2 regions of the Alteromonas sp. 009811495 genome follow, and region 2 is predicted to be linked to the other one. Evidence: predicted binding sites of a transcription regulator. Region 2 holds the regulator's gene; the other holds the start of a gene.

Region 1 (14,941 bases), 300 kb from region 2:
GCTTCAGACCCTTTCTTTTGAACTTGATTTAACTGCTGCGCCGACTGTGTCAACGAAACAGAATCTTGACGTGGCGCAGGCGCTGTCGATGCAGTCTGAGCCGATGCCTGTTGTTGGGCTTGCTGCGTTTGATTTTGCTGCGCAACCTTGCCATTATCAACGGGAGTTTTAGGTAACCCATTGTTTATATTATTAATTGCCATAATTAATCCTCACTACCTTTTTGCCTCTGTTATCTGTATCGGCCTAGCGCGTATTTTCTTTAGCCTTTTTACTAACAAAAGCGGTAGATTTTCACTGCCTCAATCACAAGTGTATCACGACTTCTTCTGAACTGGCGACTCTTGCAATAACAGGCTTTTGGCTGGTGGCGTTAATCACTTTAATGTTATCACCTACAACACCGTCTTGTTGGGCAATTCCAGCTGTTTTTACTTCCATACCAGCCACCTGTGCGGTTATGGTAATCCTATCACCTTTACATACAAAGCATAGCATATTGCTTTGCAGTGCCTGACCATCAGTTACCCGCCGTTTTACGCGAGCGCCAACAAGCGCATCAATATCGGTGAAAGCGGTGAATCTAAGTTTTCGAATATCCACTTTGGCAAGTGATAGGTTTGAAGCGGTCAAAACCGTTCCTGGACTTACCGCGCCTTGAGTTACCACAATTTCCGTAGTGCGCGTAACTTGACCACTTGTGAATAAATACCAATCATTATCGCCACAACTCACACGAACAGATATGTACGACTGGGCGAGCGCTTCATCAGAAGCATGATATTGGAAGCCAGTCGGGCAATTGGGAATGTTTATTCTATCGTCTATCTTCACAATTGACACATCAGTGCTAGTATCTTGAGAGTTATCAGCAAGTTGTGACAATAAATATTGTTTCGCGCCTTCTTCGACTTTTTCGTGCATACTTTGCGAAGCATCACTCGAAATGGGGATAAGTCCCATCGCAACAAGTGTGACGAACGAATAAATGGTTCTGCTTAGGCTAGCGTACGTATTTTTCATCATGACTTTTCGTGTTCAGTTGTTGAGTTATTGACTATGCTTAAGTAACTCAATGCAGATAACAAAGTTGCAGTAACGTGCATTTTGGTCGATAACCAGAAGCAAGCGTCATTTTTCTGTCGTTTGACCTGCAAAAATTTAGTGATATTGTCTATCTTAAACATAGTAGGCAATGATCATGCCCAGTATTACTTAGAGGTGACCTATGTCGGGGATTTTAGATTCAGTTAACCAGCGCACCCAGCTCGTTGGACAGAATCGTTTAGAGCTGTTGCTGTTTAGACTGAACGGACGTCAGCGTTTTGGGATTAACGTGTTTAAAGTGCGTGAAGTACTTCAATGTCCACCTCTAACCGCAATGCCGAAGTTGAACCCGCTAGTACGCGGCGTTGCACATATCCGTGGGCAAACTATTTCAGTAATAGACCTGAGCATGGCTACCGGTGGTAAGCGTATTGAGGATTTGAAAAATTCCTTTATTGTTATCGCTGAATACAACCGCTCCGTTCAGGGATTTTTGGTGGGTGCTGTAGAGCGCATTATCAATACAAACTGGGATGCTATTATGCCGCCGCCTCAAGGTACAGGGCGCGCCAGCTACTTGACCGCGGTTACAGAAGTAGAAAATGAACTAATCGAAATCCTCGATGTTGAAAAGATTTTAAATGAAATTTCACCGCTCAATGCTGAAGTTAGCACTGAGGTTGCAGAGGGCTTAACCACCCAAGGCCAAGAGAACAAGATCATCTTTATTGCAGATGATTCTGCCGTGGCGCGCAATCAGGTCAAAAAGGCGCTAACAAGCCTCGGGCTTGAAATAGAGCTTGCCAAAAACGGGTTAGAAGCGCTCAATCGTCTAAAGGCTATTGCCGAAGAATATGGTGATGTAACAAATCGAGTAGGTGTATTGGTATCGGATATTGAAATGCCGGAAATGGACGGCTACACCCTTACTGCCGAAATCAAAAATACACCAGAGCTTCAGAAGCTTCATGTCGTTTTACATACCTCATTAAGTGGTGTGTTCAACCAAGCCATGGTGCAGAAAGTTGGGGCTGATGACTTTATCGCTAAATTCCACCCAGATGAGTTGGCTACAGCGGTCCAAAAATGGTTAATGACTGAATGCGAGTAACGGAGCAACACTGCATTGGCTAATAAAGATGTTTCGCCAGAAAGTTACCTTAAATTTAGAGACTTTCTCGAAAAGCAGTGCGGTATTGTATTAGGTGACAATAAACAGTACTTAGTACGAAGCCGCCTTGCCTCTTTGCTTTACAAGCATAAGTACGAATCTGCGGATGAACTCATCGATGTTGTTGTGCGCGGATTTGATCGCACACTTCTGCAAGGTGTGATCGATGCAATGACCACAAACGAAACGTTGTGGTTTCGAGATAATTACCCGTTCGATCTTCTCATCAAGGATTTATTGCCAAAACTCGCATCTAAGAATCAGAAGATCAGGATCTGGAGTGCGGCATGCTCTTCCGGCCAAGAGCCATATTCTATTGCCATGTCAGTACTTGAGTTCCAGCGTCAGCGGCCGGGCGCTCTGCGTGCTGGCGTTGAAATAGTGGCGACTGATCTTTCTTCTGAAATGCTTAAGAAGTGCGAGCAAGGTATCTATGACGAACTTTCACTTGCTCGTGGTCTTTCTGCGCAGCGCCGTGACACTTTTTTTGAGCAACACGAAACAGGCCTGATGCAAGTGAAGCCTGAAGTTCGGCGAATGGTTTCGTTTCGAAGTCTTAATTTGTTGTCAAGTTATGCAGGTCTTGGCCGCTTCGACATCGTTTTTTGCCGCAACGTCCTTATTTATTTTTCACCTCAAGTTAAACAGCGAATACTGCAACAAATTGCCGGACAGCTGCAAAGTGATGGCGTACTGTTCCTTGGCGCTTCTGAATCTATAAGCGCAGCGAGTGATATCTATAGCATGGTTAAGTGTCACCCTGGGCTCTACTATCAAAAAAAATAAATATTAATATGGGTTTGATTAATAAGTGTTTTTCTTCTAATCAAACCCGTTTTCTTACTTATCTTTCCCCGTCAAAAACACATTTTGGCATCTGCTTTGCTAAATAATCTTCAAGAAAGCCTAACCGCAATCAAAAATAAGTATCGATGACGTGTGTTGAACTTCCACATACATCACATGCTTAGAAGAGACTTTTTCATATCTCATCTTGTGGGCAAATAAACGCCAAGCCAAAAGATGAACACAGAGAAAGCAATACGAGTAAGTCAGAGGTCGATTTATGGCAATTAATTTAGACAAATTAGTAGGGTTTCACGAATCCGCGCTCAAGATACGCACAGAGCGTATGGAAGTGATTGCGGGCAACCTTGCCAACGCCAATACACCTGGCTACAAAGCCAGAGATATCGATTTTAACAAAGCTATGCAGTCTGCAATGAAAGAAAGTTCGGGCGGCGTCTCTTCTCACTCTTCAGGTGGTCTCGTTAGGACAAATTCTCGCCACATAGGCGGCAATTCAACGTCAGTAGCGGCAAATTTTGACATGAAATACCGAATCCCGACTCAACCTGATACGGGAGACGGGAACTCTGTTGAAGTACAAGCCGAAAGAAATCGATTTTTAGATAATGGGTTGCGCTATCAAGCAAGTCTTGAATTTTTGAATGGAAAAATTAAAGGCATGAAGAAAGCGTTAAGCTCTGGAGGTCAATAGTCATGAGTCTTTTTAATGTAATGACAATATCGAGCACAGGTATGGAAGCGGAAAATGTGCGCTTAAATACCACTGCAAGTAATATCGCCAATGCGAATTCGGTGAGCAGTAGTTACAACGAGACCTACCGAGCAAGACACCCTGTGTTTGCAACAGCGCTTCAAGATGCCATGCGTGATCAGTCAAAAGGTACTGGCGTGCAGGTAAGAGGCATTGTAGAGAGCGATGCGCCACTGCAAGTGGAATATGCACCAAATAACCCAATGGCAGACGAGAATGGCTACATCTATAAGCCGAACGTCAACATTGTGGAAGAAATGGCGAATATGATGTCGGCGTCAAAAGCTTACGAGACAAATGTGCAAGTTGCCGATACAACCAAAAGAATTTTCCGCCGCGTGCTTCAACTCGGTCAAGGGCAATAATCTGCCGCTTGGTTAATGTGAGGATAAACCAGTGAATACCATAAACAATACCGGCTTAAATACAGATTTGTATTGGCAAGAAGAGACGGTGAAGATTGCCGACGGGACTGAGCAGCAGCTATCGCAAGAAGATTTCTTCGCGATGTTGACTGAACAGCTTGCCAATCAGGATCCGACCGCACCGGTTGATAATGACCAAATGGTTGCTCAGATGACATCTTTTACTATGGCTGATGGCATTTCACAGCTAAATGAAAAGTTTGAGTCGTTCGCTGCTTCCATGACATCAAACCAAGCGCTTCAAGCCTCTAGTCTTATTGGTCAAAACGTATTGGTGCAAGGCAACGTGGGCTATATGGCAAATCAAGGTGACGGTATTTCAGGGGTAGTTGTGAACGAGAAGACAGTTCAGAACATGAAAATTACCATTGAAAACCAATACGGCGAAGTAATTAAAACAATTGATGCTGGCACTCAAACTGCTGGCAATATCGAATTTGAATGGGATGGCAAAGACAAGCATGGCAATGATGTCACCCCGGGCGAGTATGTAATCAATGCTACCGGTGAGTTGAACGGTGAAGGTGTTCAGTTGAACACAGCCGTAAACCGCCATGTGGGAAGTGTCAGTTTGGCCGGTAGTGGTCAAGGCGTAATTTTGAATTTGGATGGTGATGTCAGTATCAATCTTGATGACGTCATTCAAATCGGCAGTTAGTAGGAGAATCAATAATGTCTTTTAATATTGCACTGAGTGGCGTATCTGCCGCACAAAAAGATTTGGATGTAACCGCCAACAACATCGCAAACGTAAATACAGTTGGCTTTAAGGAATCTCGTGCAGAGTTCGGTGACGTTTATGCGGCATCACTGTTGGCTGGCGGTAAAACCAAAGTGGGTGATGGTGTTTTAACACAAGAGGTTGCACAGCAGTTTTCACAAGGTAGTTTGCAATTTACCAATACTTCACTGGATTTGGCGATTACCGGCAATGGCTTTTTTGCCACTGTACCTGAAATAACCTCTCGCGATTTTTCTTTCACTCGCGCAGGTCAGTTCAAACTAGATAGTGATAACTTTGTCGTTAACAGTAATGGTGACAACCTGCTAGGTTTTCCAGTGAATGCTGATGGCACGAGTGCATCGGTTGCATTAAGTACCACCGAGCCCGTGCGAATTCCTGATTCTTCGGGTTCGCCGCAACAAACTTCTGAAGTCGACATTAGAATGAACCTACCGGCGGGTGATTCAGCACTTGATCCGGCAGATTTTAACCCAGAAGACCCCTTAACCTACAACGCGGCCACGTCAGTGACAGTGTACGATTCATTAGGTGATAGCCACGTAATGACATACTACTTTATTAAAGACGGCACCGCGGGTGTAGATAACGAATGGTATGTTGCAACGGCCGTTGACGATACCTTGGTTGACATGACCGACTCTGCTGGCGCTGATACTGACCCTGCTACAGCAGTGAATGTTGTGGGATCAAATACGGGTAATGCAGTGACTGCTTCAAAGCTCATCTTCTCGCAAGGTGGTGACTTTGTTGGGATGGAAACGCCAGATGGTACTGCAACACTAGACTTTAAGATGCAAACAGAGGCACTTGGTGCCACTATTTTGGCAAACGGTTCAGATCCATCGCAACAAATTAGCATTGATTTTAACCTTGATGTTAATGGTGCAACACCGAATGAACCTACTCAGTTCGCGTCTGCATTCGAAGTAACGTCACTTGAGCAAGATGGTTTGCCAGTGGGCCGTTTGACGGGTATTGATATTGGTCCAGATGGCCTTGTGCGAGCAACTTTCTCAAACGGTACGTCTGAACCTATCGTGCGTGTAGCCTTAGTACGCTTCTCTAACGAGCAGGGCCTTACTCAGGAAAGTAGCACGCAGTGGAAAGAAAGTATTTTGTCTGGAGAGGCACTAGCAGGTGAAGCTACCACGGGTACCTTTGGTGAAATTAATTCATCAGCGCTAGAGCAAGCGAACGTAAACTTGACCACTGAGCTAATCGACATGATCATCGCTCAGCGTAACTTCCAGGCAAACTCTCGAGCGCTTGAAGTAAACAATTCGCTTAACCAGACTATCCTGAATATTCGATAGGCGGATAGGGCGGCAGAAAAGCGGCAATAACTAAGCGCTTTTTCGTCGGCAAAGTTCATATTAATTCACGAGGTCGCCTCTGCGCGGCCTCTTTATTTTTCTATATATTTCATACCTCTACAACTTCATGTGAGCCTGTTGGCTACAAACTCTACACATTGGCATTGCCTTTGCAAAATCAAGGGTAAGGTTTAATCAGAGTCAAAAGTCAGTCATGGACAAACTACTCTACATCGCAGCAAGTGGCGCTTCTCAAGATCTTTTAGGTACTGGTGTACGCGCGAACAATTTGGCCAATGCGCAGACTACAGGTTTTCGTGCTCAGTTAGAGCAGGCAAGGTCAATGCCCGCGTACGGTGAAGGTTTGCCAACCCGAGTATTTTCAATGACAGAGAGCCCTTCAAATAATTACGAGTCGGGCCCGATGATTAAGACTGAACGTGACCTTGATGTTGCTATTCAAGGGGACGGGTGGTTTGCCGTTCAAGACCAAAACGGACAAGAAGCATACTCGCGAAATGGTAACTTCAAGTTAGGTGACGACGGAATTTTGACAGATGTTCAAGGACGCCCTGTATTAGGCGACAACGGTCCAATTTTTCTTCCAGTGCCGTTGGACAACTTGAATATTGCGTCTGATGGCACACTGTCTATGCGACAACTCGGCGCACCCGCTAACGTTATTGAAGAGGTGGGTAGACTGAAACTTGTCAGCCCTAATTACGCTGATATGGAACGTGGTCGAGACGGTCTTTTTCGAATGGAAGACGGTTCAATTGCAGATCCCAATGCTAACGTGAAAGTGATGTCGGGCATGCTAGAAGGGTCGAACGTGAATGCCGTAGAAGAGATGGTCGACATGATCAGTCTTCAGCGCCATTACGAGCTTCAAGTAAAAGTAATGAAGCAAGCGGAAGAATTAGATACTCGCGGCAACATGCTGCTACGAATTCTGTAAACGTATTTTTAGATTTGTTGCTTGAAAGGCAACGTCGGAGGTTAACATGCATCCAGCACTGTGGATTAGTAAAACCGGACTTGATGCCGCACAAACTGATGTTGCTGTGGTATCTAACAACTTGGCAAACGCATCAACGGTTGGCTTTAAAAAAGACCGTGCAGTGTTTGAAGACTTGTTATATCAAAATATCAATCAGCCAGGTGGCCGTTCGTCAGCAGATACTGAGCTGCCTTCGGGACTAATGCTAGGTTCAGGTTCGAAAGTGGTTTCTACGCAAAAAGCACATACGCAAGGAAACCTACTAACAACCGAAAATGCGTTAGATTTATCTATACAAGGCCGTGGCTATTTCGAAATACTTCAGCCAGATGGCACATTAGCGTACAGCCGTAATGGGCAATTTAGCCTAAACGACCAAGGACAAATTGTTACCTCTGGTGCAGGTTACTTGTTACAACCTCAGGTCACGATCCCTCCTGATGCGCAGCAAATCACGATTTCACAAGACGGCCAGATCAGCGTAAGTATTCGAGGACAGGCAGAGCCTCAGCTACTTGGACAGTTGAATGTAACCGACTTCGTCAATCCAACTGGTTTGCAACCCACTGGGCAAAATCTATATGTAGAAACGGCATCAAGTGGTGCGCCTATACAAGGTATCCCAGGTTTGCAGGGGCTTGGCATGATCTCTCAAGGTACGCTGGAAACGTCGAATGTAAACGTGACAGAAGAATTGGTAAACCTTATTGAAAGCCAACGTCTTTATGAGATGAACTCGAAAGTTATTTCCTCTGTTGATCAGATGCTTGGTCAAGTTATTCAACAGCTGTAGGAGTAGATTGAGATGCGTTGCGCCATTTTCATTATGCTTTGCTCACTGCTTAGCGCCTGTCAGAGTACTACTGATGAGCGCGTTCAGGCGAATGACCCGTTTTATGCGCCTGTGGTGCCGAATTATCCGGAAGAAACCGTTATTGAAGACGGCTCCTTGTTTAGACCTCATCTGGCTAACAGCTTGTATTCAGATGTTACCGCACGTCAAGTAGGTGACATTATTACCGTGGTACTAAGCGAGAATACGGCGGCAACGAAATCTGCGAACACGACCACATCGCGTGAAACAACAGCAGACTTGCAACCGATTACGGGTTTAGCGGGCAACGCCATTAACATAGGTAATCAGTCTATCCAGTTTGGTCTTGATTCGTCGAATGACTTTTCGGGGGACGCTGCGGCCAATCAGACCAACAGCCTTCAAGGCGCTATATCGGTGACAGTTGTCGATGTACTCCCCAACAAAAACTTAGTTGTGCGCGGTGAGAAATGGATGACCCTTAACCACGGAGACGAATATATTCGTCTTACAGGTGTGATTCGTCCGTTAGATATCAACCCTGACAATCAAATAGAGTCTACCAAAATTGCCAATGCGCGCATTCAATACAGCGGCACTGGTACCTTTGCAAGAGCACAAGAAAAGGGCTGGTTGGCAAAGTTCTTCGATTCATCTTGGTGGCCACTTTAACGTGGAGAGTGTAGTTATGCGTTATTTTTCGTTTTTCGCGATAGCACTGTGCATGTGTGTAGGCTGCATTCATAGCGCTTATGCACAGCGTATTAAAGACGTAGCATCCATTCAGGGTGTTCGTTCAAATCAGTTAATTGGTTACGGTTTGGTTGTCGGCTTGCCAGGCACTGGCGAACAGAACCCTTTTACTGAGCAAAGTTTTAGAACCATGTTGGCTAATTTTGGTATACGGATGGATGCCAACACGCGACCTAATACGCGAAATGTTGCCGCGGTGGCGGTACATGCCAATTTGCCCGCTTTCAGCAAACCCGGTCAAACCATTGATGTAACTGTATCCTCAGTTGGTGAAGCGAAAAGCCTGCAAGGTGGCTCGTTGTTACAAACTTTCCTGCGCGGTGTTGATGGCAAAGTGTATGCCGTGGCACAGGGTAGTTTGGTGGTAAGCGGTTTCGGTGCAGAAGGCGGTGATGGTTCTCGAATCGTTGTAAATACGCCGACTGTAGGGCGCATTCCTAATGGTGCCATGGTAGAGCAAAGCGTGCCAAGCGGCTTTGCCAATGGGGATTATTTGACGCTTAATCTTCACTACCCTGATTTTTCCACTGCTAAAGCGCTAGCTGACACCATCAATGAAAGACTGGGGGCGCAGCCTGAGAATGGTTATGTTATTGCAAAGCCCATTGATGCCGCTTCAGTAAGAGTAACTGCACCTAGAGACGCAGGCCAACGCGTTGGTTTTTTAGCAACCCTTGAGAACTTTGACTTCACGCCAGCAGATGCGCCTGCGCGTGTGGTTATCAATAGTCGAACTGGCACTATTGTCATTGGAAGCGACGTTCGTCTGTTGCCTGCTGCCATTACGCACGGTGGGCTTACCGTTACAATTTCCGAAAATCAGCAGGTTTCGCAGCCCAATGCCTTCGGTGAAGGACAAACTGCGATTACTACACAGTCGATTGTAGATGTTGATTTGGCTGACAGTCGCATGTTCAAGTTCGAACCGGGCGTTACATTGGATCAGCTTGTTCGCGCCGTCAATGAAGTCGGAGCGGCACCTGGTGATTTGATGGCAATTCTTGAAGCTTTGCGTCAGGCCGGTGCCCTACGCGGCGAACTGGTCATTATTTAGGAAGCTGCATGATGGAAGCGCTCAGTACTAAAAATCAATTGGACATGGCTCGCAATGTTCACGATTTAGGTAGCATTAACAAAATGCGTGAAGCAATAGCGTCTGGCGATGAGAAAGTATTGCAAGAAGCCGCTGAGCAATTCGAAGCTATATTTGTGCAGATGATGTTGAAGTCTATGCGTAAAGCACAAGACGCACTCGCTGATGAAAATAGTCCGTTTAATTCTCAACAAGTAAAATTCTATCGCGACATGCATGACCAGCAGCTTGCTGCTGACTTGACGGCTAATGGTGGGTTAGGGCTTGCTGACGTGATTGTTAAGCAGTTAGGGCAAACCGAAGATAGTTATACGCCATCGAGCGTTATTCGTAGCGATGGTAATTTGTCATCGCTAAATCGCGAACGTGCACAGTACATTGAGCAAGCGCAAGATCTCGCCCTAAATTCGCGCTCTATTCGCACTCAGTCTGCGCGTAAAGATGCGATGTTTGAAAGTCCAGAGCAGTTTGTTGAAAGCTTAATGCCAGTGGCGCAGAAAGTGGCTGATAAGTATGGAATGGATCCCAAAGCAATTATTTCGCAGGCTGCTGTTGAAACAGGGTGGGGAAAATTTGTTATCCATACCGCTGACGGGAAAAGTTCTCACAACTTGTTTGGCATAAAAGCAAACGCCCAATGGCAAGGTGAGCAAGCGGTTGTAGATACCCTTGAGTTTAATAACGGCATCGCTCAAAAACAAAAAGCGGCATTTCGTTCTTACGGCTCTGTAGAAGAGGCGATGGAAGATTATGGGCGCTTCATTACATCGCAGCCTCGTTATAATCGAGCGGTAGAGCAGGCCTCTGATGCGCGCCAGTACACGCAAGCACTACAAGATGCGGGTTACGCTACCGATCCAGAATACGCGAACAAGATAATGGCCGTTTATCACAGCGACCGACTCAGTGCGCTAATGCCATAGGGATGGAGAGATCAAAATGAATTCGGTTGATTTATTTTCTATAGCGACAAGTGGTGTTAATGCCAGTAGCAAGCTGCTTCAGACCACCAGTAATAACATTGCCAATGTGAATACGCCGGGGTATGTTCGCGAGCGCACAGAGATTAAAAACAGCGGTGTGTTTGGTGTAGAAATTGGTAATACTGAACGTATCATCAATGTCTTTGCCCAAAATCAGCTGCGAAGAGACATTACGTCTGTGGGAGAGTTGGAATCTTTTTCTCAAAAGACAACCGCCATAGACAACTTGCTTGCCAGTGAGGCCAATTCTATATCAAAAGGGCTGACTGAATACTTTTCGGCGTTACAAACTGCAGCTGACGACCCTACCAATCTCGCCTCCAGAGAGCAGGTGCTGGGTAAGTCTGAGTCGCTGTACAACCGAATGAAGACGCTTTCTGATTACATGATAGAGAAGGAAGAAGAACTCAACTTAGAATTTACTTCTTTGATCAATCGTGCCAATACCTTGATTGGAAATATCGGTGATCTTAACCGAAACATTGTCATCGCAAATGGTAACAACACTAGCGATCAGCCTAGTGCACTGCTTAATGAACGAGACAAAGCCATTGATGAACTCGCCTCAATCATGGGGATTTCAGTAAAAGAAAGTCAAAGCCAAAATGGTGCCGTAACCATTAACCTGACATCAGGAGAGTCACTTGTACTCGAAAACGGCGCGTTTAATTTGTTCGAGCTAAATAGCAACGCTGACCTAAACTTTAAGCAGTTAAAGCTAGAAACTGATTTTGGTTCAAATACCAAAGCCGATGCGTCGGTGCGCATCGTGGAAAGTGACTTGGGCGGAAGTATGGGCGGATTGTTCCGCTACCGTGACGAAGTGCTAGGCCCAGCAATGCGTGATGTGGGGCAGTTGTCAGTAGCCTTTGCTGATGCAATGAATACCCAAAATAAGCTTGGGATGGACCTAGATGGCCAGTTAGGTGGAGACATTTTCACTATTCCTACATTCCCAGGTTTAGCATACGAGGGCACTACAGGTGACTATGTTGTAACGGCGCAAATTACAGAAGGTCAAGGCGCTGAACTGACTGACGCAGACTATCGCATAGAGGTGACAAACGTTGCAGCAGGTGTGCCGAGTGAAATTGAAATTACCTTACTTAATTCAGACGGAACGCCAAAAAAAGATGCATCGGGCAATGATATTGTTTATTCAAATTTTGCGGTAACCACAGGGTTCAATGAACTGCCAGGTGGCATTGAAGTCGACTTTTCAGGGACGTCGACGTATGCCATAGGCAATGAATTTTTGGTTCAGCCGACTAAGACGGTTGCATCAAGCATAACGCTTGCCACGAACCGCCCTGAAGATCTAGCCTTTGCAAACCCAGTTCGCGCTGGCGCCGACGATACGAACCTAGGCAGTGCAAACGTAATTGATGTTACCGTGACAAATACCACTGTGGGTGCGGGCACCGACCGTTCTGCGTTTGATGGTGCGGGTGGCATCGACACTGCGGCACCTGCGCAAATCGTGTTTACCGCTGCGAATACCTATGATGTACTCGATGGTACAGGGGCGACGATTGCGACGGTAACAGGGGCCACTGATCTGAATAACTTGATTGAGCAAGCGAAAAATAGTGGTACTTGGCCAGCGGGTTTTGCCGGTCTGACTGATTACCCTGGGTATGATCTAAGCCTCGATGGCTTGCCGCGTGCTGGGGATAGTTTTTCTATTGGCTATAATACCGACGGTTTTAACGACAACAGTAATGCATTAAGTTTAGCTGCACTGCAAAATGCCAACAACGTACAAGTAAGTAGCGAGTCAACAAATACGCCTCGTACCTTTCAAGATGCCTATGCGTCTATGGTGGGCCGTGTCGGTGAAGATACAGCGATGGCGAATGTATCACTGGCGTCAGCTGAGGCAATGAAAGTTCAGTCTCAAAACTGGTTTGAGTCAGTATCGGGCGTGAGTCTAGATGAAGAAGCTGCGAATCTTATAAAGTATCAGCAAAGTTATGCTGCCGCCGCTCGTATTTTGTCTACGGCACAAGATTTATTTAATACCATTTTGCAATCTGCAAGGTAGGTGAGTAATGCGTATTTCAACAAACCAACTTTATGATCAGAACATGCGTTCTATTATGAATAACCAAGGCGATCTTGCTAAAACGCAAGAGCAGCTCGCCACGGGAAAGCGCATTATTACCCCAAGTGATGATCCTGTTGGCGCAGCGAAAGTTCTTCGCCTCACTGAAGAAATCGATGAATTGAGCCAATTTCAACGAAACAACGATTTGGTTACTGGCTCGTTAGAACAGCAAGAAGCGGTATTAACAAATATTACTGACTCAATTAACCGGGCAAGAACCCTTGTCGTACAGGCGGGTAATGGCATTCTTTCAGACCCTGACAAACGTGCCATTGGTGCTGAACTTGAACAAATTAAGTTAGAAGTGTTCAATTTGATGAATACGCAAGATGCAGATGGTAACTATTTGTACGCAGGCTATCAGTCTGGAAATCAGGCGTTTGATTACAACCCAGCTGCTTCCGGTAATGCGATTACTTTTGCAGGCGACCCCGGGGTAAGCTTCATTCAATTGTCGAACAGCTCAAAAATTCAATCGACCAGCAATGGCTATGAAGTGTTTGAAAATGTACTCTCGCGGTTTAAATTTTCGGTAACTGGCAGCACTGTGGCTGATTTAGAAAGCGCAACAGTAAAACAGCAAGGTACGTTTGATACGTTTTTCGACAAAAACTATGATCCGGTTACCGCAGCTAACAACGACTATCAAATTACGTTTTTAGCGTCAGGGCAGGCACAACTGGTAAATCAAGGCACTGGTGCAGTAATTGACACTGTTGACTACCAGTCTGGATCACCATTTAGTATCAAAGGTATGGAGTTTTCTGCATCGGCGACTACTGGCGATACCATAGACTTTTCTCTCAATGCGCCAGAAAAGAAAAGTGTGGCGCAATCACTTCATGAGATCCAAGTTATTTTAATGGACTCAACTATTAACAATAGCGCGCTGCAAGAGTCTATCGCCGATGCGCTTGTGGGCCTTGATAATGGGCTTGAGAAGATCTCACTAGAACGGGCATCTATCGGTAGTCGGCTTAATATTGCCGAAAGTACTTACGAAAGTAATTTAGATATGGAAATCGCAGCCAAAGCTGCACGTTCTTCGATTCAGGATATTGACTACGCCGAGGCTTCTACGGAATTTGCGAAGCAAGAAACGGCATTGAGTGCTGCATTGGCCACTTTTCCCCAAGTGACCAATTTGTCTCTATTCAATTACATATAAACCTACGAATACAGCGTGTTTACGCCAGTTATTTTAATCATGTAAACACGTGCTTCCTTGTCGATATGGCAAGAGTAGTAAGAGCAATACAAGGTATCGCCTTCAAGCACAAGTCCAGGGTAACTAGTGTCACCCGCACTGGGTAAGGTCAAAAGTTCACAAAGCGTTTTGGTATCAGCGTTAAAATGCCAAAGGCGAGTGGAAAACTTGCGAGCCTGCCAGTCAATATGTCGCCCGGCAACTAAAAAGTTTCCATCCTTAAGTGCCACAGCGGCCGGGCCACCAATATAGATCCCTAAATCATACCACTGCCAATTCACATAAGGTGCCACCGCTGTGCCAAATTGTGCACTAAATGTGTCTGCATCGCGCCTCAAAAAAACCGACGCAGTACCAGCGTCGTCAATGAGAAAAGCACTTTCGTTAGGGTATCCTTTTCCCTGTTTTTTCTTACCAAATAAATTGGGTCTATAGGCTTGCATTGAGCGTGTTGGATCGCCTTTAAAAAGAGAAATAAATTCAGAAGGGCGATTGTAAGCGAAGCCATAGGCTTCGTCTTTGTACCAAGTGTGATTCCACAACCACCATCGACTCTCACCAAACTCATTTCTACTCGACCACGACTCTCCCGTGGTACTGAAAAAGCTCACCATTTTGGTAAACATGGTTCCATCTTCTAAAAATGTTTTGGCATAGGCAGTAAGAATTAACCTTCGCCCGTCAAATGAAAACTTCGGGTCACGCAAATCATACTTTGGCAG
Region 2 (14,941 bases):
AAAAGTTCTACTGCTCGTGTGTTCCTACGTCCAGGCACAGGTAGCATTAAAGTAAACCAACGCGCTCTTGACGAGTACTTTGGTCGTGAAACAGAGTGCATGGTTGTTCGTCAGCCACTTGAACTTGTTGAAATGACTGAAAAGTTTGACGTATACATCACTGTTAAAGGTGGTGGTTCTAACGGTCAAGCGGGTGCAATCCGTCACGGTCTTACTCGTGCTCTTATGGAGTATGATGAGGCACTACGTCCAGCACTTCGTAAAGCTGGCTTCGTTACTCGTGACGCACGTCGCGTTGAACGTAAGAAAGTTGGTCTACACAAAGCGCGTAAGCGTCCACAATTCTCAAAGCGTTAATTTTTACGCTTTTTGTATTGCAAAAACCCGGCTTATGCCGGGTTTTTTATTATCTCAATCTGCACAACTTCAACGATTTATACCGCTACATACCCCACAGCGCTTAGCGCTAGTTAAAATAACAAAGGTTTAATTTCTGCCGTGTTTTACCTCAAAACAACAGCAAAACCTTGATTTGCGGTATTTCCCACTTTGATCCTAAATAAAGTTTTCAATTAAATTGTCGCTTAAATATCAGTAAAACCTTGTGTTTATAAGGGCTTTTCTTTTATCATTTGCGGTCGAAAATTTTGTAAAATTTCGTGAATTCGTAAGCTAGTGAAAATTCACTGTTACGTCGCTTTCATGACAAGCCATATGATGCTACGACACAAGCGAGATAAAACCAGTATAAGCTTGTGTTACACATCATAATTATCCAAACCTGGAGAAATGTGGATGAGCAATGTATCTGTAGATGCAACAGAGTCTGCACAAAACGATAACCAGCCAGAAAACAACACTCGTCGTCGGTTCTTGACCGTTGCCACGTCGGTAGTTGGTGGTGTAGGTGTTGTTGGTGCTGCTGTGCCTTTTATTGCGTCCTGGAATCCAAGCGCCAAAGCAAAAGCGGCTGGTGCTGACGTTGAAGTAGATATCAGCGGGATTGAGCCTGGACAGTTAGTACGTGTAATGTGGCGAAGCAAGCCTGTATGGATTGTACGCCGCACGCCAGAAATTCTTGAAGAACTAGGCACGCACGAAGATAAGCTGAAAGATCCTAACTCTGAAGCTGAGCAGCAACCTACTTTTGCTCAAAACCGTTTCCGTTCAATGAAAGAAGAATACCTCATTCTAGTGGGTATTTGTACGCACCTTGGATGCTCTCCACAGCACCTTAAAGATGGCGCTTTCGAAGAGGTAGTTGAAGGGGTTCCAGATGGTTTCTTCTGCCCTTGCCACGGTTCTAAGTTTGATATGGCAGGACGTGTATTTGAAAACGTACCGGCACCATTAAACCTAGTTGTGCCGCCTTATCAGTTCGTTAATGACACAACTGTTATTATCGGCTCAGAAGCGGAGGTTGTTTAATATGAATGCTTTCCTAGGTTGGATTGAAGAACGCATCCCAATGATGCGCGTAGCAAATATGCACGCTCTTCAATACCCTGCGCCAAAGAACATGAACTTTTGGTATGTGTTCGGTTTCTTGGCAACTATCGTTTTAGTTAACCAAATTATTACTGGTATTTGGTTGACCATGAACTTCGTTCCTTCTTCAGAAGGCGCGTTTGCTTCTGTTGAATACATCATGCGTGAGATCGACTACGGTTGGATTATCCGTTACATGCACAGTACTGGCGCGTCAGCGTTCTTTATTGTGGTATATCTGCACATGTTCCGTGGCATGATTTACGGTTCTTATCAGAAGCCACGTGAGCTCCTATGGGTGTTTGGTATGTTTATCTACCTTGCGCTTATGGCAGAAGCATTCATGGGTTATGTACTTCCTTGGGGACAAATGTCTTACTGGGGTGCACAGGTAATCGTATCGCTGTTTGGCGCTATACCTGTTGTTGGTCCTGACCTAGTAATCTGGCTACAGGGTGACTACGTTATCTCTGGCGCAACGCTAAACCGTTTCTTCGCACTACACGTTATTGCGCTGCCATTGGTTATTGTAATTCTTGTATTCCTTCACATTATCGCGCTTCACGAAGTGGGTTCAAACAACCCTGATGGTATCGCTATCAAGCATAAGAAGGGATCACTACCTGAGTCTGAAAAGACTAAATACGAAATTCACGAGTACTACACAAGCAAGTACGATATTGCTGACGATGTACTACCGTTCTTCCCGCACATCGTGCTTAAAGATCTAGTGGCGTTCTGTGTATTCTTAGCGCTGTTTACCTATGTGTTGTTCTTTGCGCCAGAAATGGGCGGTAAGTTCCTAGAGCACCCTAACTTTGAAATTGCTAACCCGCTGAAGACACCTGAGCATATCTTCCCAGTGTGGTACTTCACGCCGTTCTACGCCATTTTGAAAGCGGTACCGGATAAGCTATTCGGGGTATTAGCAATGTTTGGCGCAATTGCAGCGCTATTCGCTCTGCCTTGGGTTGATCGCGGACGTGTTAAGTCATGGCGCTATCGCTGTGGTCTACACAAAGTAAACCTTATTGTGTTTGCTATTGTGTTTATCTTCCTAGGTTACCTAGGTGGTACGCCACAAGAAAACTGGAAAATCATTGCATCTCAAATCGCGACAGTAATGTATTTCGGTTTCTTCATTGCACTGTTCTTGTACAGCAAAAATGAAAACACTAAACCTGTGCCAGAGAGGATTTCTAAATGAAAAAATTGATGTGCTTTTTAGCCTTCTTCCTACCTGGCGTAGCGCTTGCGGCAGGTGGAAACGTACACCTTGATAAAGCGCCTATCGATTTAACCGATAAGGCGTCTTTACAACGCGGTGCACAATTGTTCATGAACTACTGTTTAGGCTGTCACTCTATGAAGTATCAGCGCTATCAGCGTTCATTCCAAGATTTGGGTATTCCTGATGAATTGGGCCAAGAGCATTTGCAGTTTACGGGTGAAAAGGTTTCTGACTATATTACCCGTGCTATGCCTGAAGAGGCGGCTGCAACATGGTTCGGTGCGGCGCCACCAGACCTTACGCTTGTTGCTCGTGTTCGTGGAGAAGACTGGATTTACACTTACCTTCGCTCTTTCTATGTTGATGAGAGCCGTCCGTTTGGTGTGAACAACACAGTGTTCCCTGAAGTGGGTATGCCACACGTACTTCAACCACTTCAAGGTACGCCAACGCGCACCTATGAAGAGCAAATGGTTGACGGTGAAATGGTTAAGCGTTACGTAGGCATTAAGTCAGATGGTACTGGCGCGATGTCTCCTGACGAGTACGACCAAGCGGTTGCCGATATTGTGAACTTCCTTGAGTACACAGGTGAGCCTTCAAAACTTGAGTCTCACAAAATCGGTAAGTGGGTACTTATCTTTATCGCAGTATTGTTTGTATTTGTTTACTTACTGAAGAAAGAATACTGGCGAGAAGTGCACTAATCGCGCAGATTTATGTATAATACCAAAAGGGGGCTTCTCGCCCCCTTTTTTGGCATTTGTAATTCGCTCATTTTAGTGGGCATAAACTTGTTTCTCGACGGAGGAAATTGAATGGCCGTAGCCGCGAATAAACGTTCTATTATGACGTTGTTCTCTGACACAATTGATATTTATAGCCACCAGGTGCGCATTGTGTTGGCAGAAAAAGGTGTGGGTGTTGAAATCAGCTACACAGATCCTAGCAACCTGTCTGAAGATCTGTTGGAGCTAAACCCTTACGGTACTGTTCCAACTCTTGTTGATCGTGAACTTGTACTTTACAAGTCACACATCATCATGGAATACCTTGATGAGCGTTTCCCACATCCACCACTTATGCCGGTTTACCCAGTATCGCGTGGTCAAAGCCGTCTTATGATGCATCGCATTGAGCAAGACTGGTACTCTTTGGCAGCACGTATTTTCCGTGGTGAAGGCGATGTTGAAGCAGCGCGCAATGAATTGCGTGAAGCGCTACTTTCTTTAGCGCCTGTGTTTGGTGAAATGCCTTACTTCATGAGTGAAGAATTCAGCTTAGTTGATTGCTATCTTGCTCCGCTACTATGGCGTCTTCCTGCGCTAGGTATTGAGCTAAATGGTGCTGGCAGTAAAGAGATTAACGCGTATATGAACCGTATTTTCTCGCGCAGCTCATTTAAAGCGTCTTTGACGGACCAAGAGCGTGAGATCCACAACCCGCTATGACATCTATGACGTCAAACCAGCCCTATTTACTTAGGGCTTTTTATGAGTGGATTGTTGATAACGATTTAACACCTTACATTGTAGTTGATGCAACCAATGAGTTGGTGGAAGTGCCGCAGGAATTCGTTAAAGACGGACAAATTGTCTTAAACGTATCCCCAAGCGCATGTGTAAACTTCTCACTTGATGTGGAAGGCTTGTCATTTCAAGCGCGATTTGGTGGCCAACCTCGTCGTTTGAGCATGCCCTGCGAAGCGGTAATGGCCATATATGCACGTGAGAATGGTGCCGGAACTGTGTTTGCCACAGAAGAGGATATTGCGCGTGCACAAGAGGAGCGTCAACAGCAGGAGTCTGATGCACCACAGCCTCAAAGTGGCCCTACGTCACTTGAAGACGCAGATGCAGCAGACAAAGCAGATGCACCTGTGCCACCTAAAAAAGGTAAGCCTACCCTTAAGGTGATCAAATAAATCGATGTAGACTGGTTTCAATATTATGTTGAAGCCAGCTCATTGCATCGCCACTTTTCTGTTTCGCAATGTCTATCTATCTATAAAAAAGCACCCATAGCACGTAGTGCGAGGGCGCCCTTGTCATACACAAATGTCATAATCTGCTAAGCAAACTAATGACAATTAGCGCGTTCGAGTGATCACAACTCTGCTTGTCGGAAAATCAAAGCGATGCCCTTCAGTTAAAACCGAAGTCGCTAAACCTTCACGGCTGGGATCGGTTGCATTAGCATTGGTAGTAACACCTGTATGCAAACGCACAACATCCGCTAAGTCGTCTCGTACTGGATCATAACCCGCGGCCTCGCCGCCGCCACCTGCTGCACCCGCTGCTGGCCCAGGCATGGTTGCTGCGGTTTCAGTATTTGCCTCTGTTCCAGCATCCCATGTTACTGTCATAAAGGTTTTACTGTCACCCACCGACATATTGCTAACATCGGCTGCATTTAGCCCTGTGAAGGCATCGTTGGTGTTTACCAGCATCGTGGTTACCGTTAAACGCAAATCGTCAGCATCGAGCTCAGGAACCACTAAGGTGAACATGTCACTGCTTGTTTTAGGTCCTAAAATTCCACCCGAGTTCTGCGCATCCAAGAAATCGGTAGAGTCCATAGCCTCTTCAATCACCATAGCTGGGTTACCGCCTTCGGCCATAACTTCTATGCCCATGCTCGCCGCTTCGCCCTCTGCAAAAGCGTGGTAGCCTGATTCATGAAGAACAATGGCTGCTGGGGCAAACGGCTGTGCATAGGTAAGATTGGTAATTTGGACGGTATATACTGCGGAATTACCGTTAATACCGTCTTGGCCATCTGCGCCGTCTTGTCCATCTGTGCCATCGACACCCGCTTCACCTTGCGGACCAGCAGGCCCTTGGGGTCCTGTATCGCCATCATCGCCACACGCACTGACTAGTGCAGAGAGGATTAGCAGCGTACTGAGTTTTACAATTGGATTTTTCATTCTAACGCTCCTTACGACGCAGGAACCGTAATAACAACACGTGCAACAGGGTTCAACCAGCGGTGTACCGTAGAATCAAGGTCGCTAGCGCCGCCAGCGTTATCAGTATCACCTAGCGCGTTTCTGTGAATATGAACCGGGCCGTCTTCACCATCTTCAACTTCCCCATTAACAACTTGTGCACCTACGCCTGTACCACCGGTACCCAAATCAACAATACGAGTTGGGGCACCACCACCCGCTACTCCAGGCAGACCATAGCCACCTAACGCGTTGCCTGTACCCGCTTCAACTACATCAGTGCGTGCACTGTTCAACTCATCATTTAACTCTGTACCTGCATCATAGGCATTAAGATAGTAAGTATAAGTGCCAGGCTCTGTGGGGATTTCTATACTGTCCATACCAACAAATGCATCGTTAGTTGGGATCAACATCGCCAATAACGAAAGGTATGGCTTGTCCATAGTATCGAACGGATAGCTAAGTGTCGCACTAGGCGCCAGAAGACCACCAAAACGGTGCCATGTATTTGAGCCATTATCTGTGTCTACAGGGCCAAGAAGCGCTTCAAAGTTAGCACCACTTGAATCTGCATTTTGCTCATCGTCGATAACGCCAGCCTCTGCAAGCCACGCTAATGCAGTTGATGCAGGCTGACCCACTTCAAACGCATCTACCGTGTCGTCATGGGCAATAACCAGTCGAGGGGTAAAGCTTTGTGCCTGCGTTAAATTAGTAATTTCAACATCGACAGTCACTGCGTGGCTGAATGAAGCCGCGGCTAACGATAGCAGGGTAGCGCTAGCAAGTTTGGTGAATTTCATTTTTTTGTCCTTGTTTTGACCTAAAAGCGCATAAAAATGTAGGTCAGCAAAATGCGCAATTCATCACAGAAGTATTACAAAAAGGACACAGATCTCTGTCGTCTTAAAAACGAAGTATTAAAGTAGAATGAACAATTTTTTAATAGAAAGTGGAATAATTTTAAGCAACCTCCGGTCTTGATTATTAAGGGCAAAATAGGAGCTAGCTATGATCCTTGTAATCTATAGTGACAACCAGTTTCAGCAAATCATTACGCAAAGCTTGAGCAAGCACGGATTCTTGCATGATGTGGTTTCAAATTATCAAGCTGCACTGTCATTACTTGATGCTCAGCACTATTCACTCGTCATCGTACAGTCCCACGCGCAACAGTCTTGCTTAGACCGTATTGAACGTTTGGTATTACAAAACCCAGACAGTTGGATTATGGCCGTTGACGGTCAGCAAGTAACTAACGTGAGTGCTGATGAAGCGGATTATTTTGAGGTGGGCGTCGATGATTACCTTGGAGGCGCATTCAACGAGCGTGTGTTTGTTGCTCGAATTCGTTCGCATATGAGAAGGAGTATGCCAAGCCTTGACACAAGCCTTCAAAAAAACGCAGACAACAGCATTCAAGCTGGGCCCTTTAAAGTTGATTTACGCTATCACAGCGTTACGTTAAACGGACAAGCCCTATCGTTAACTGCCAGAGAGTTTACCCTTATTAACTACCTCTGCCGTCACCCAAATCAGGTTTTTTCGCGCAATCAGTTGTTGAGTGACGTATGGGGCTACAACCATGAAGGGTATGAGCATACCGTTAACACCCACATCAATCGATTGCGTAATAAGTTAGATAATGTAGCCAGTATAGATAACGGCGCACAGCTCGTTGAAACCGTGTGGGGTGTAGGATATAAGTTAAATTTAACCGGCTACGTCGACAAAGCACTCAGTGCGTAATGTGTATTTCGCTGAAAGGTTAGATAAGGAAAAGGGTAGCGGTACCCAAGAAGGCAAAAATACCTACAACATCAGTGATGGTAGTCAGGATAACGCTACCTGCTAATGCAGGATCTATTTTTAAGCGTTTCATAATCATAGGTAAGGTTGCGCCTGCTAACGCTGCTGCAATCATATTGACTAGCATTGCAAAGGCGATAATTACCCCAAGCATATAGTCTTGTTTCCACAGCGCGATTACCGAGGCAATCAGTACTGCCCAAATAGCCCCATTTAAAAAGCCAATGGACATCTCTTTACTAATTAACCAGCGGGAGTTACTCGCGTTGACGTGACCAAGTGCCATACCGCGTATGACCAGTGTAAGTGTTTGGTTACCTGCAACACCTCCCATGCTTGGCACAATAGTATTTAGAATCGCCAGCACGGCCAATTGACTTAAGGTTGCCTCGAATAAATCGCTTACCATTGCCGCCATAAGGGCAGTGACTAAGTTAACCGCTAACCAAACAGAACGACGTTTAGTACTTTGCATGACGGGTGCAAAAGTATCTTCGTCATCGTCAAGGCCCGCCATACTCATCATCGAGTGCTCTGCGTCTTCACGGATAATATCGACTACGTCGTCAATAGTAATACGACCAACGAGACGATTATTTTCATCTACCACAGGTGCTGATAACCAGTTATATCGCTCAAAGAGACTTGCCACTTCATCATCAGGCATATTAACGGGTATTGCTTCTGACTCTGTATCCATTACGTCAGACACTTTGTCATCTGTATCGGCGGTAAGTAAGCGAGTAACGGGGACAATACCAACAAGGTTATCGGTGCGATTTACTACATAAAAGGTATCGGTATTCTCAGGCAGCTCGCCTTTTAAGCGTATATAGCGTAGAACAACATCAATGGTAACATCTGGACGCAACGTAATTGTGTCCGTGTTCATAATGAAACCAGCGGTCTCTTCACCGTATGATAGTGCTTGCTCGGCACGCACCCTATCTTGGGCGTCCATGGAGTCGAGAATATCTTGTAAAACGGTTTCTGGAAGGCTACTGAGCGTTTCGGCTAAGTCATCCGTGTCCATCTCTTCCAATGCATCAACAACATTAGCTGGAAGCATTTTAGCGATGATGCCATTACGCACGTCATCAGAAAGTTCTTCTAATATATCACCGTGGAAATCGCCATCAATTAGCTCCCACAACTCATCACGAGTACGGCTGGGGCTGGATTCAAGAATATGAGCAACATCAGACGGGGGAAGTTCTAGCAGAAGCTTACGCACAGACACGAATTGACCGTTGTTCAATGCACCATTTAATGCACGAAGCTGAGTCTGTACGTATTTGGAAACAAGCGCTTCTGCCATAAGTAGCGAGTCCTACTAAGCTAAACTGAGATTAGATGAAACGAGCTCATCCCAATTTGTCTACAGGGCAATTTGGGATTTATGCAGTAGAATATCGCAATTGTGATGAAGCTGTCATGACAATTGCGAGCATAATGACGTTATTATGACTAAGTGTTGTTTATTTCGCCAATTCAAGTGCTTGTATTGGGCGGGAGCACTTACTCGGCCTCGTTGAATTTACCTTCAATAAGTTGCTCAATGGCTGCCATGGCTTCTTCGGCATCACTGCCTTGCACGACAACGTTGACCTGTTCACCTTGATGACTTTCAAGCATCATTAGTCCCAGCACACTATTTGCGTCAGCTTCCTTGTCACCCTTTTTAAGCACAATTTTGGCGTCAAATTGGTTGGCTAGTTGTACAAGTTGCGTGGCAGCACGAGCATGAAGCCCTAATTTATTAACGATTGTGAGTGTTTTCTCAATAATCATTACTGGTTCAACTCTCTGTGACGGATTTGAACGTCTGGATGAATTTCCAAAAATGTTTTTGATAGCGCTTGGGCGATGTATACCGAGCGGTGCTGTCCGCCAGTACAACCAATTGCCACGGTGACATAACTGCGATTATTGCGCTCTAAATGTGGAAGCCACGTTGTGATCAGGTTCTGTATTTGCCAAATAAATTTTGTTACTACAGGTTGAGACCCTAAAAATACTTCAACAGGCGCGTCTAGCCCAGTCAAGTGCTTTAAATCTGGTTCCCAATGAGGGTTGGGCAAAAACCGTGCATCAAATACATAGTCTGCATCTTTGGGAATGCCGTGCTTAAAGCCGAATGACTCAAAAACAAGCACTAATCGCGAGCTTTTCTTACCAAGAATACGTTCGCGTATTAGCTCAGCGAGTTGATGAATAGTGAGTTTGTCGGTATCCAAATAGAGATCGGCTCGCTCGACAATAGGGGCCAGCAGCGCTGACTCTGCGCGAATGGCTTCAGAGAGAGACTTGTTGAGCTTGGCCAGCGGGTGCAATCTGCGTGTTTCGCTAAAACGCTTAACGAGCACATCATCACTAGCATCAATATACACAATGGTCATCGACCAAGACGAAGGCAGGTAATCAAGTATTTCTACTAAATCGTCTGGATTTTTAGGCAGGTTACGTACGTCTATGCTAACGGCGACTTGGTCGTATTCATCAACCACTGTGTGCGTTAGCGTAGGGAGCAAGTTAACCGGAATATTGTCAACGCAGTAATACCCTAAGTCTTCAAGAGCGCGCAGTGCAATTGATTTTCCTGAGCCCGAACGACCACTGATAATAATCAGCTTCACTTATATTCTCCCTTTACACTGATAAGCGCTTAATGCAGTAATGTTGTATAGCAGCGAGTTACGCTAACGCATTTATAATGTCATCGCTTGTGGTAGCACGCCTTATTGCCTTAATAGTGTCTTTATTACTCAGTTTGCCAGCGACTGTGGCTAGTGTTTGTAGATGGCCTTCGGTTTGTTCTTCAGGTACTAATAGTGCAAAGAAAATATCGACAGGTTTTTCATCTAGCGCATCAAAATCAATAGCTGGTGTGCTGGTAACAACAATGGCAATAACTCTATCAAGGCCAGCTAAGCGACCATGGGGAAGGGCAATGCCGTTTCCGATACCTGTGCTACCCATTCGTTCTCTCGCCAACAAACTATTCAGTACCGTCGACTGGTCGATATGCGCGTTGTTCTTCGCAGCAATATCAGCAATGATCTCTAAAATACGCTTTTTACTATTACATTGAACCGCACATTCAGTGCGGTCCAGACTTACGATGGCTTGTATATCCATACTTAATTAACTACTAGTGCTTTTTAAGTTTTTCCTTATGCTTGATTACCTGCCGGTCGAGTTTATCAACCATGCTGTCAATCGCCGCATACATGTCGGTATTTTCTGAGGATGCGAATACTTCAGCGCCACTTAAGTGAACTGTCGCTTCTGCTTTTTGGTTTAATTTTTCAACGTTCAGGATGACATGCACATTAGAAATGTGATCAAAGTGACGTTCAAGTTTGCTGAACTTCGTATCGACATAATTACGCAAAGAGTCGGTGATTTCGACATGATGACCAGTAAGGTTGATTTGCATATTTCGTCTTCCTTATATTATTAAGCCCGTTAAATAAGGCTCTTGCGTTGGTTCGACGGCGGGATCGATAACGATTCCCGGTACTTTGCTATTGTCCGCCGGGCAACTTTAATGCCTTGCTCGGCCAACAATGAAGCAATCTTGCTATCACTTAGTGGTTTACTGGGTTTTTCAGCTGCCACTAGTTTTTTGATCAATGCACGAATGGCGGTTGATGAACATTCACCACCTGACTCCGTTGCAACATGGCTAGAGAAGAAATACTTCAACTCGAAGATGCCACGAGGGGTATGCATGTATTTTTGTGTTGTCACACGTGAAATAGTCGATTCGTGCATATCTACCATTTCTGCGACATCATTTAATACCATTGGTTTCATCATTTCTGGGCCATGCTCAAAAAAGCCCATTTGTTGCTGCACAATACAATTTGCTACCTTCATCAGTGTGTCGTTACGCGACTCTAGGCTTTTGATAAACCACTTGGCTTCTTGCATGTGTGAGCGGATAAATTGTGAATCGCTACTGTTCTTTGCACGGCGACTCATTGCGGCATATTGTTGATTGACGCTAAGTTTTGGCAGGCTATCAGGGTTCAGCTCAACCACCCAACGGCCATTCTTTTTGGTAACCGATACATCTGGAATAACGTACTCAGGTTCTTTAGTAACTAAAGCACTACCTGGGCGAGGATTCAAGGTTTGCAGCAAACGCATAGCCTCGCGAAGCTGATCTTCTTTCAATCGGCTCTTGCGCATTAAGGTGCGGTAATCTTTGCTGCTCAGCAAATCAGAATAGTCTTCTATTAACTGCTTTGCCTCGGCAAGCCATGGTGTATCATCTGCGAATTGGCGAAGCTGTACCATCAAGCACTCTTGCGGGGTGCGCGAACCAGAACCAATGGGATCGAACATTTGAATGCGCTTTAATACACATTCTACTTCGTCCATTTCAATGAGTTCCTCTTCATCTTCGCCAGAGACTTCTTGCGCGTTAACCGCCTCTAAAATCTCTTCAAGAGTAACGGTTAGATACCCTGACTCATCAATGGAATCAATGATAGCCATTGCAATGGCGCGGTCAGTGTCAGAAAAAGGGGTGAGGCGCATCTGCCACAATAGATGTTCTTGTATGTCCTCAGTCGTTTCACCTTGGAAAATTTGTTCGTCGTCACTGGCAGGTCCTGGTGCCGGCGCTGACGATGCTGAATAATACTCATCCCATGTGCTATCGATTGGCAATTCGTCCGGAAGATCATTTTTTTCTAGTGCGTCGCCAGCTTCCAAAGTATCACTTGATGCAGTGGCAGAAGCTTCTACCCCACTGTCATCATTATCGATGTTATTTTTTTCAAGCTGAGGCTCGTCGTGGCCTTCTTCAACTTCTAATAGCGGGTTTGAATCCAACGCTTCTTGAATTTCTTGTTGAAGATCGAGCGTAGAAAGCTGCAACAGTTTAATGGCCTGCTGCAACTGAGGTGTCATGGTGAGTTGTTGGCTAAATTTTAGCTGTAAAGATGGTTTCATCTACGTCTTATTTAAATGCTCTAAATTGAATATACCTGAGCGAGATTGAAAAATGACAATCCGGTTACACTAACTATAGCCTGAATTGTTCGCCTAGGTATACATCCCTTACTTTTTGATTACTTAAAACCTGTTCCGCAGTTCCTTGCGCAATAAGCTCGCCATGACTCACAATGTACGCTTTTTCACAAACATCCAATGTTTCTCGTACGTTGTGGTCAGTGATAAGGATACCGATACCCCTATCTCGAAGATGTTGAATAATCTTCTTTATATCATTTACTGATATTGGATCAACACCAGCAAAGGGTTCATCCAATAAAATAAATTGTGGTTTAGCAGCAAGGGCGCGCGCAATTTCCACTCGGCGGCGTTCTCCCCCTGACAAACTCATCCCCGTACTATTACGTATATGGTTAATATTAAATTCATCAAGTAGCGCATCGGCTTCTTCTTCCTGCTGTTGTGAATTTAAATCTTTACGGGTTTGTAAAATTGCCATGATATTTTCATGCACAGTGAGCTTTCTAAATATAGATGCTTCCTGCGGGAGATAGCCAATTCCGCGGCGTGCACGCTCATGCATGGGCTGATGTGTTAACTCGTTGTCGTCAATTTCAATGGCGCCCTTATCAAGGGGAACAAGCCCAACAATCATATAAAATGTTGTGGTCTTACCAGCACCATTTGGGCCTAACAGCCCTACAATTTGACCTGTCGATACACTGAGGCTGACATCTCGGACAACCTGGCGTGATTTATACGCCTTAGCAAGGTTTCTTGCGCTCAAAGTAGCCATTGCTATTGGTTGCCCTCGTTATCTTGTTCGTTGTCCTTAGCATTCGTCTTGCGAATCGCTTCAGGAGTGAAAACAGTTGTCACTCTCCCTTCACCGTTGTCGTCATCGCCACCGGTTGCAAGCAGTTGCTCGGTAATCATATCAAAGGTAATACTGTCACCTTTTACCATACTGGTGTCTTGTTTTAGTTCAGCCTTCCCTGTAAGCGATATCACCCGATTAATCACTTCGTAGCGAATTTCATTCGCCTTAGCGGATACTGGCGTTCCATCTTCAAACTCTTGCGTATAGCTCGCAGGGTTACCGCGTGCGACAAACACTTCTCTACCTTCGCCCGCTGTCGCGATAACTTCAACTTCGTCGGCATTAATCACAAGCGAGCCTTGAGTAATTAGAACATCATCTTTAAACAACGATGTTTTATTTTTTCCATCAACAAATTGTGACTTAGCATCGACTTTAATTGGCTTAGAAAAGTCATCTTCATTAGCGAAAACGGAACCACTAGCCAACGCTAAAATTAAGCTAGTTGCTAGGGGAATAAGTGGTTTGTACATGATCGATAAGCTCATATTCTTGGGTGCGTAAATTCGCATTAAACCCATTGCTTTGAATGACATATTGCGACCCCAGTATCTCTACTGGTTGATCAGATGTCATCTGCTTGTTGTCTAAATTAATCTGAATGTATTGTGTCGTAATGGTTTTGACAAAGTCATCTGTAGTTTGGTTCTCTATTTGTACATTATTTTCAAGCTGAATCAGCTCGTTGTTGTACAATGTTCCTTCCACAGCGGTAACGACCCACGGTGACGTAGCGTTATCAGTATAAAGTGTGTAGCGTGGCGCACGGAACAATACAAAGCCAAGTTGATCGTAGTGTTCCATCGATTCAGCAAACACCTTATGGTTGAGCTGTCCGTCTTGATTATAAAGAGTTGTAGTAAGATTTTTTGCCTTATACGCGGGTTTCAATGCATCAAGTTCGCCGCTATTTCTTACTTCTGGCGGCTCTTCCATCCACGTGGGTAAATACATTAGCAGCGCCAATATAAATAGCGCAGAAATGCTCAGCCCCAGTCGATTGAAGCCAAATTGGCTCATACACTCGCTCCAAAAATACCTTGTTCAACCCCTTTGGCTTGCAGGATTGTGTCAGAAATTTCGCGCACAGCCCCAAATCCACCAGGGAGCGTAGTTTTCCAGTTAGCTTGTTTAGCGACAAAAGGGTGGGCATCTGAAACTGCAATTTTTACACTTGCATGGGCAAACATACCTGTGTCAGGCATGTCGTCGCCTACAGTGGCAACATTATCAGGGCGCAATGACAATTCAGTCATTAGGGCTTGTAGTGCGGCAGACTTATTTTCTTCGCCTTGAATGATATGGGCTACGTTGAGTGCCTTCATGCGGTTTTCCACAATGGTAGAGCGACGCCCAGTAATTACTGCAACGTCAACGCCATGACTCACTAAGGCCTTAACGCCGTAGCCATCTCGGGTGTGAAATGCTTTGAGCTCTTCACCATCATTGCCCAGATAAATGCGCCCATCAGAAAAAACACCATCTACATCACATACCAGCAGTTTAATATCTGCAAGACGCTTAAAGAGCGTGTCATCTAAATCGGTATATAACGTTGTCGCCATTTACAGCACCCCCGCTTTTAATAGCATATGCATGTTGAAGGCGCCGA

The links. Region 2 encodes sigma-54, which starts transcription at its own class of promoters, with help from an activator protein. Its sites were predicted from a motif close to GTTGGCACGNNNNTNGNNT; they were not measured.
Region 1: flgF (flagellar basal-body rod protein FlgF) is a predicted target of sigma-54. The motif match lies at 6,420-6,438, and genes of this name have one in related genera.

Annotation. Positions count from the first base shown of each region.
Region 1 is NZ_CP113972.1:1,102,687-1,117,627, forward strand. It holds gene flgM (flagellar biosynthesis anti-sigma factor FlgM) at 1-203, opposite strand, end outside; gene flgA (flagellar basal body P-ring formation chaperone FlgA) at 307-1,026, opposite strand; gene OZ660_RS05005 (chemotaxis protein CheV) at 1,229-2,158, shown strand; gene OZ660_RS05010 (CheR family methyltransferase) at 2,174-3,004, shown strand; gene flgB (flagellar basal body rod protein FlgB) at 3,285-3,719, shown strand; gene flgC (flagellar basal body rod protein FlgC) at 3,722-4,144, shown strand; gene OZ660_RS05025 (flagellar hook assembly protein FlgD) at 4,176-4,862, shown strand; gene flgE (flagellar hook protein FlgE) at 4,877-6,262, shown strand; gene flgF (flagellar basal-body rod protein FlgF) at 6,477-7,220, shown strand; gene flgG (flagellar basal-body rod protein FlgG) at 7,267-8,055, shown strand; gene flgH (flagellar basal body L-ring protein FlgH) at 8,068-8,748, shown strand; gene OZ660_RS05050 (flagellar basal body P-ring protein FlgI) at 8,765-9,883, shown strand; gene flgJ (flagellar assembly peptidoglycan hydrolase FlgJ) at 9,895-10,845, shown strand; gene flgK (flagellar hook-associated protein FlgK) at 10,862-12,949, shown strand; gene flgL (flagellar hook-associated protein FlgL) at 12,957-14,180, shown strand; gene OZ660_RS05070 (hypothetical protein) at 14,183-14,941, opposite strand, start outside.
Region 2 is NZ_CP113972.1:806,905-821,845, forward strand. It holds gene rpsI (30S ribosomal protein S9) at 1-357, shown strand, start outside; gene petA (ubiquinol-cytochrome c reductase iron-sulfur subunit) at 796-1,428, shown strand; gene OZ660_RS03630 (cytochrome b) at 1,430-2,695, shown strand; gene OZ660_RS03635 (cytochrome c1) at 2,692-3,426, shown strand; gene sspA (stringent starvation protein SspA) at 3,538-4,170, shown strand; gene OZ660_RS03645 (ClpXP protease specificity-enhancing factor) at 4,167-4,643, shown strand; gene OZ660_RS03650 (spondin domain-containing protein) at 4,809-5,648, opposite strand; gene OZ660_RS03655 (spondin domain-containing protein) at 5,660-6,475, opposite strand; gene OZ660_RS03660 (response regulator transcription factor) at 6,684-7,421, shown strand; gene mgtE (magnesium transporter) at 7,441-8,799, opposite strand; gene OZ660_RS03670 (HPr family phosphocarrier protein) at 9,000-9,272, opposite strand; gene rapZ (RNase adapter RapZ) at 9,272-10,117, opposite strand; gene ptsN (PTS IIA-like nitrogen regulatory protein PtsN) at 10,176-10,619, opposite strand; gene hpf (ribosome hibernation promoting factor) at 10,633-10,920, opposite strand; gene OZ660_RS03690 (RNA polymerase factor sigma-54) at 10,950-12,446, opposite strand; gene lptB (LPS export ABC transporter ATP-binding protein) at 12,520-13,245, opposite strand; gene lptA (lipopolysaccharide transport periplasmic protein LptA) at 13,248-13,802, opposite strand; gene lptC (LPS export ABC transporter periplasmic protein LptC) at 13,771-14,349, opposite strand; gene kdsC (3-deoxy-manno-octulosonate-8-phosphatase KdsC) at 14,346-14,894, opposite strand; gene OZ660_RS03715 (KpsF/GutQ family sugar-phosphate isomerase) at 14,895-14,941, opposite strand, start outside.